2 linked regions of the Acuticoccus sediminis genome follow. The protein of the gene in region 1 interacts with the protein of each later gene in a pairwise test. Links are inferred from orthologs where the notes say so. Each region holds a gene or a part of one and is shown on either strand. Other genes may lie near its edges.

What was found.
Region 2: the proteins of lepA (region 1) and DLJ53_RS00880 interact in binary tests that used the Escherichia coli proteins (3 or more experiments, as listed by UniProt). The link is inferred for Acuticoccus sediminis from one-to-one orthologs.

The regions. Positions count from the first base shown.
Region 1 is NZ_QHHQ01000001.1:896,972-900,252, forward strand. What follows is about bases 144-3,111. They hold lepA (translation elongation factor 4), read right to left. Parts: upstream 2,574-3,111; coding sequence 714-2,573; downstream 144-713. Other genes in these bases: DLJ53_RS34645 (hypothetical protein), read left to right, coding at 144-192; DLJ53_RS34650 (PIN-like domain-containing protein), read left to right, coding at 201-692; DLJ53_RS03840 (hypothetical protein), read left to right, coding at 2,825-3,058; DLJ53_RS03845 (glutathione S-transferase family protein), read right to left, coding at 3,096-3,111. Also shown: more of DLJ53_RS34645, read left to right, coding at 1-143; more of DLJ53_RS03845, read right to left, coding at 3,112-3,281. UniProt on the Escherichia coli protein: Required for accurate and efficient protein synthesis under certain stress conditions. May act as a fidelity factor of the translation reaction, by catalyzing a one-codon backward translocation of tRNAs on improperly translocated ribosomes.
Region 2 is NZ_QHHQ01000001.1:223,062-226,289, forward strand. Bases 90-3,004 are described here. They hold DLJ53_RS00880 (CorA family divalent cation transporter), read right to left. Parts: upstream 2,077-3,004; coding sequence 1,102-2,076; downstream 90-1,101. Other genes in these bases: nth (endonuclease III), read left to right, coding at 90-1,067; otsB (trehalose-phosphatase), read left to right, coding at 2,251-2,976; DLJ53_RS00890 (glycoside hydrolase family 15 protein), read left to right, coding at 2,973-3,004. In the rest of the region: more of nth, read left to right, coding at 1-89; more of DLJ53_RS00890, read left to right, coding at 3,005-3,228. UniProt on the Escherichia coli protein: Zinc transporter. Acts as a Zn(2+):proton symporter, which likely mediates zinc ion uptake. Purified ZntB reconstituted in liposomes also binds and transports Cd(2+), Ni(2+) and Co(2+).

The sequences.
Region 1 (3,281 bases):
GTTAGGCCTAACGTTGCCTTTGGAAGGCCTGCTCTTTTAAGGTTTCGGGTTCCTACTGAGGCAATTCGGCTTGCGTATCAAGCAGAGCACGGTGATGCTGAGGCGGTGAGTCAAGATTTTGAGATACCCGTCGAGGCCGTCTTGGATGCTGTCGAATTTGAAAACGAATTAGAAGAGCGCATCCTGCATTAAGGGTCGATGTGAAAATTCGATTCGATGAGAATATGAGCCCCCGCATAGTCGCAGCACTTCGTGCATATTTGTCTTCGCGCGGTGGGTTTGAGCTTAGTCATGTTAGGGAATTCTCGCCGCCTGCAACTGGAGATCCTACTTGGCTAAAACAGTTCTCCGACGATGATGGTCACGCAATAATTTCAGGCGATTCAAGAATACTGCAAAATTGGCCAGACCTCATCGCTTATGCGGAAAGTGGTTTGGTTTCATATTGGCCACCAAAGAAAAGCGGAGGCTGGAATGGGTATTCAAAAGCCGCGCTGTGGATTCAGTGGTGGCCGGTTATTTATGAGCATATGAAAGACGCCCCGCGCGGGTCAATGTGGAGATTGCCAAATAGCTTCGTTCCAAACCGGGATGCCCTGACGCCGTTGAAGGATCCTCGTTTGGACACAGATCAGAAAAAAGATGGGCTAGGAATAACTACGCAGCCCAAACTTCATGAGTTCAAGCGGTGATCGAACGGCGAATGGCAGACTCTACCCATCCACCTTCAGCGCCGCAATAAACGCCTCCTGCGGGATCTCCACCTTGCCGAACTGGCGCATCTTCTTCTTGCCCGCTTTTTGCTTCTCCAGCAACTTGCGCTTGCGGGTGGCGTCGCCGCCGTAGCACTTGGCGGTCACGTCCTTCCTCAGCGCGCGGATCGTCTCTCTGGCGATGATGCGGCCGCCGATGGCGGCCTGGATCGGGATGACGAACATGTGCTGGGGGATCAGCTCCTTCAGCTTCTCGCACATGGCGCGGCCGCGGCGCTCGGCCTGGGAGCGGTGGACCAGCATCGCCAGCGCGTCGACCGGCTCGGCGTTGACGAGGATGTTCATGCGCACGAGGTCGCCCTCGCGGTAGTCGGACAGCGAGTAGTCGAACGAGGCGTAGCCCTTCGATACCGACTTGAGGCGGTCGTAGAAGTCGAACACCACCTCGTTCAGCGGCAGCTCGTAGGTCACCATCGCGCGGCTGCCGACGTAGCTGAGCTCGGTCTGGTTGCCGCGCCGCTCCTGGCAGAGCTTGAGGATGCCGCCGAGATACTCGTCCGGCGTCAGGATGGTCGCCTTGATCCACGGCTCGGCGATGCTGTCGATCTCGGTCGGGTCGGGCATGTCGACCGGGTTGTGCAGCTCCTTCATCTCGCCGGAGGAGAGGTGGAGCTGGTAGACCACCGACGGCGCGGTGGCGATGAGGTCGAGGTTGAACTCGCGCTCCAGCCGCTCCTGGATGATCTCGAGGTGGAGGAGGCCGAGGAAGCCGCAGCGGAAGCCGAAGCCGAGCGCGGCCGAGGTCTCCATCTCGAACGAGAACGAGGCGTCGTTGAGGCGCAGCTTGCCCATGGCGGCGCGCAGGTCCTCGAAGTCGTTCGCGTCGACCGGGAAGAGGCCGCAGAAGACGACCGGGATGGCCGGGCGGAAGCCGGGCAGCGGCTCGGTCGCGGGGCGCTTGTCCTCGGTGATGGTGTCACCGACGCGGGTGTCGGCGACCTCCTTGATGCCGGCGATGAGGAAGCCGATCTCGCCGGGGCCGAGGCTGTCCACCTCGAGCAGCTTGGGGGTGAAGACGCCGACCTTGTCGACGCCGTACTTCGCGCCGGTGCGCATCATGCGCACGGTCTGGCCCTTCTTCAGCTCGCCGTCGATGATGCGCACGAGGGTGACGACGCCGAGATACTGGTCGAACCAGGAATCGACGAGCATCGCCTTGAGGGGCGCCTTCGGGTCGCCCTTGGGGGGCGGCAGGCGCTTGACGATCGCCTCCAGCACGTCGGGGATGCCGAGCCCGGTCTTGGCGGAGATGGGGATCGCCTCGGACGCGTCGATGCCGATGACCTCCTCGATCTGCGCGCGGATGCGCTCGGGGTCGGCGGCGGGCAGGTCCACCTTGTTGAGGACCGGGACGATCTCGTGGTCGTTGTCGATCGCCTGGTAGACGTTGGCGAGGGTCTGCGCCTCGACGCCCTGGGAGGCGTCGACCACGAGGAGGGAGCCTTCGCACGCGGCGAGCGAGCGGTTCACCTCGTAGGCGAAGTCGACGTGGCCGGGCGTGTCGATCAGGTTGAGCTTGTACTCTTTCCCGTCCTTCGCCGTGTAGACGAGCCGCACGGTCTGCGCCTTGATGGTGATGCCCCGCTCGCGCTCGATGTCCATCGAGTCGAGGATCTGGTCCTTCATCTCGCGGTCGGTGAGGGAGCCCGTCGCCTGGATCAGGCGGTCGGCGAGCGTCGACTTGCCATGGTCGATGTGCGCGACGATCGAGAAGTTGCGCACATTGGCAATGGTCTGCGCATGGCCTTCGGAGGCGGCGCTGGCGGGGGCGTTCGTGTCGACGTGGGCGATGTCATCCATGGCGCTTATGTAGCAGCGACCTCGGCCCCCGCAAAGCAGCGTGACACGGCGTTTCGGCGCAGGCAGGCGTGCTTTTCGCACGGGTCGGCGGCGGGGCGGGGGCAGGGCCGGCGGCGGGGCCGTCCGGGGGTGCCGGAAGCATCAGGGATCGTGATGGAAGGCATGACGATCATTCGTTTGAGTGAACGACGGCGCGCGCCTAGGTGGAGCCGGCAGGACGGCAGTGCCGCCGCGACGTGAGGAGAGTCGAGATGAGCGACGTCAACGGGATCAAGGTGTCCGGCACCCGCTCCGGAACCGGGGCGCGGGTCGAGCGGACCTCCACCGGGCTGCTCGCGCTGGTGGCGGTCGTGCTGGGGGTGATGGCGGTGTCGGTGGCGTTCGACGGCGACGCGCCGAACCGCGACGGCACCCCGGACCGGGAGGTCTGGTACGGCAACAGCGCCCACCTGCCGGAGCTCTTCCCGGGCCGGCAGGCCCACTGAGGCGGGCGGCGGGCCGTTCCGGCGGGGACGGGGCGGCTCAGGCGTCCGTCAGGCCGCGGGCGGCGTCGGCGGCCTTGAAGTGGGCGAGCTGGTCCCGGTAGGCCTTCCTGAAGGCGGGGCGGCTGCAGGCGCGCGAGACGTAGGCGCCGAGCGCCTCGTAGGGGTCGAGCCGGCCCAGTTTCTTCGGCACGCGCAGGGCGTCGGCCATCATGAGGTCCGCCAC
Region 2 (3,228 bases), 670 kb from region 1 along the record:
AGACCGCCGCGAAGGCCGCCGGGACGCCTGCCGCGAGGACCAAGGCGGGCATGCAGAAGGCCGCCGGCAAGGCCGTCTCGCCCGCAAAGGCGGCGACGAAAGCCGCCGCGGCGACGTCGGCCGCCCCTTCGCCCCCGAGCCGCAAGGCGAAGGCGAAGAGCGTCGTGGCGGCCGAAAGCGGCCATCCCCCCGGCGGTACCCCCGGCGAACCGGCGGGCAAGGCGACCGCCGCGGGGAAGACGGGAAAGGGAGCGGCGAAGGCTGGATCGGCGAAAGCCGGCGCGGCCAAGGCCGCCGCCGCGAGCGGCGCCGCGAAGGCCCCGGCGAAGCGCACCGCAGCGTCCGCGGCAAAGCCGGCGAAAGCCGCGGGGACGAAGGCGAAGGCGGCGCCCAAGGGCAAGAAGGCACTGCCCAAGAGCAGCTACACCCGCGCGGAGGCCGACCAGCTCTTCCAGCGCCTCGCCGACGCGCTGCCCGAGCCGCAGACGGAGCTGGAGTACACAAACCCCTACACCCTCCTCGTCGCCGTCGCGCTCTCCGCGCAGGCGACCGACGTCGGCGTCAACCGGGCGACCCGGGCGCTGTTCGCCGTCGCCGACACGCCGCAGAAGATGGTCGACCTCGGCGAGGAGAAGCTGCGCGACTACATCAAGACGATCGGCCTCTTCAACACGAAGGCCAAGAACGTGATGGCCCTCTCGCGCACGCTGGTGGAGACCTACGGCGGCGAGGTCCCGCAGGACCGCACGGCGCTGCAGTCCCTCCCGGGCGTCGGCCGCAAGACCGCAAACGTCGTGCTGAACGTCGCATTCGGCGAGCCGACCATCGCCGTCGACACGCACATCTTCCGCGTCGCCAACCGCCTCGGCCTCGCGCCCGGCAAGACGCCGGACGACGTGGAGAAGGCGCTCGAGGCGATCGTACCGGAGCGCTTCCTTCGCGGCGCACACCACTGGCTGATCCTGCACGGCCGGCACGTGTGCAAGGCGCGGCGCCCGCTGTGCGAGGCCTGCGTGATCTACGAGCTCTGCAAGGCGCCGGACCGCCGCCCCCTGCCGCACGCCTGACGGGCCGGGCGGGCCGCGGCACCGCCGGGCCGGACTACAGCATCCGCGCCCGGCGCAGCGCGACGAGCATCCCGACGGCGACGAGGATCATCAGCACCGCGAAGACCCAGAACCCGAGGCTGGAGTGCGCGCCCGGGATTCCGCCCATGTTGATCCCCATCAGCCCGGTCATGAACCCCAGCGGCAGGAAGATCGCCGAAATCACCGACAGGACGTAGAGGTTCCGGTTGAGGAGCTCGGCCTGGGCGCTCCCGAGCTCGTCGCGGATCGTCTGCAGCCGCTCCCGCTGGGCGGCGAGGAGCTCGGACACGCGCGTCAGCTGGTCGTGCTGCTCGAGGATCGACGTGCTGCCGGTCTCGTCGAGCAGCGGCTCGCCGGCGTGGGCGATCGCGCGCACCGCCTCCCGCTGCGGCGGGATGTAACGCCACAGCTCGGTCAGAGCGAGACGCTGCGCGGCGACAGAGCGGCGGATCTCCTCGCGCGGATTGGTGATCGTCTCGGTCTCCAGCTCGTCGACCCGGTCCTCCAGCGCCGCCGCGTGCTTCTCGATGCGGTCGGTCACCTCCTCGACGATCCTCGACAGGAGGCCGACGGGCGTGCGCGGTCCCGCGCCGGAGCGCACCAGCTTGGCGACATGGGAGATCGACTGCACCCCCGCGCTCGACAGCGACACGATCCGGTGCTCGTCGAGCCAGATGCGCACCGGCACCATGTCCTCGGGGTCTTCGTTTTCCCTGAAGTTGATGACCCGCAGGATGACCATCAGCCCCGACCCGGTCCAGAGCGCGCGCGGCCGCGTCTCCGGCTCCAGAAGCGCCTCGCGCACGGGTGCGCCGAGATAGGAGAGGTGCTCCTTGATCCACTCGTTGGTGTCCGGGTGGTCGGCGGAGAGGTGGAGCCATACCGGCGCCTCGCCGGAGACCAGCGCGGCGACGTCCTCCTCGTCGTCGATTCCCTTGCCGCAGAGTTCCCCCGACAGGTGCAAGGCAAAGCGGATATGACTGTCCATGCAGGGTCCTTCGATCGTCGCACTCGCACGTCCGGGCCACAGATGCGCTAAGCGCATAGCGAGCATTTCCGGGCGCCACTAACGCTTTTCGACAGTTGCCCCTCATCCCGTGAAGGTTCATGGTGCAGCGCGGCGGCCATAGGGGTCGTCTATCAAGCCGTTGAGCCGCATTTGATGACCCCACCCGTGCCGGAACGTCCGGCGCTGTTCCTCGACTTCGACGGAACGCTCGTCGAGATCGCCGATCGTCCCGACGGAGTCGTGGTTGCGCCGACCCTCCACTTCCTCATCGAACGCTGCGTGACGCGCACCTCCGGCGCGGTCGCCGTCGTCTCCGGCCGCAGGATCGAGGACATCGACGGCTTCCTCGGCATCCCCATCGCCGCCGCCGGCATGCATGGACTGGAACACCGCGCCGCCCCCGGCGACGAGATCCACTATCAGCCCGCCCCGCCCGAGATGGACCGGCTGCGAACGCGCATCGCCGCGTTCCCGTTCCTGGGCGACGGCGTCTCCATGGAGGACAAGGGCGCGGGACTTGCAGTGCACTACCGCGCCAATCCCGCGCGCGAGCGGGACGTCATCCGAGCCATGGAGGAGGCCATCGCCGATCTCGACACGCTGCACCTCATCTGCGGAAAAATGGTCGTCGAGGCCAAGCGCCGCGGGTTCGACAAGGGCGCGGCGGTCAACTCGTTCATGCAGCGGCCGCCGTTCCAGGGCCGCACGCCGATTTTCATTGGAGACGATGTGACGGACGAAGACGGTATTCGTGCCGCCAACGCGGGCGGCGGATTCGGCATCAAGGTCGGCGACGGCAAGACCGACGCCCCTTACCGCCTCCCCGACGTGGAGGCCGTCCACGCCTGGCTCGCCCAGCTCGCCGGAGTGCCTGCGTGAGCACGCTGGCGCTGGGGATGATCGGCAACTGCTCCGTGCAGGCGCTGGTCGACGACGAGGCCAACATCGTCTGGTGGTGCCTGCCGCGACCCGACGGCGACCCGGTCTTCCACTCGCTGCTCGGCACCAACGGCAGGCCCGGTGACGGCCAGTACTCGATCCACATCGAGGACTACAGCCACTCCAAGCAGTGGTACATCGAGAACACCGCGATCCTGCGCACCCAGCTCATCGCGACGGACGGCTCGACGG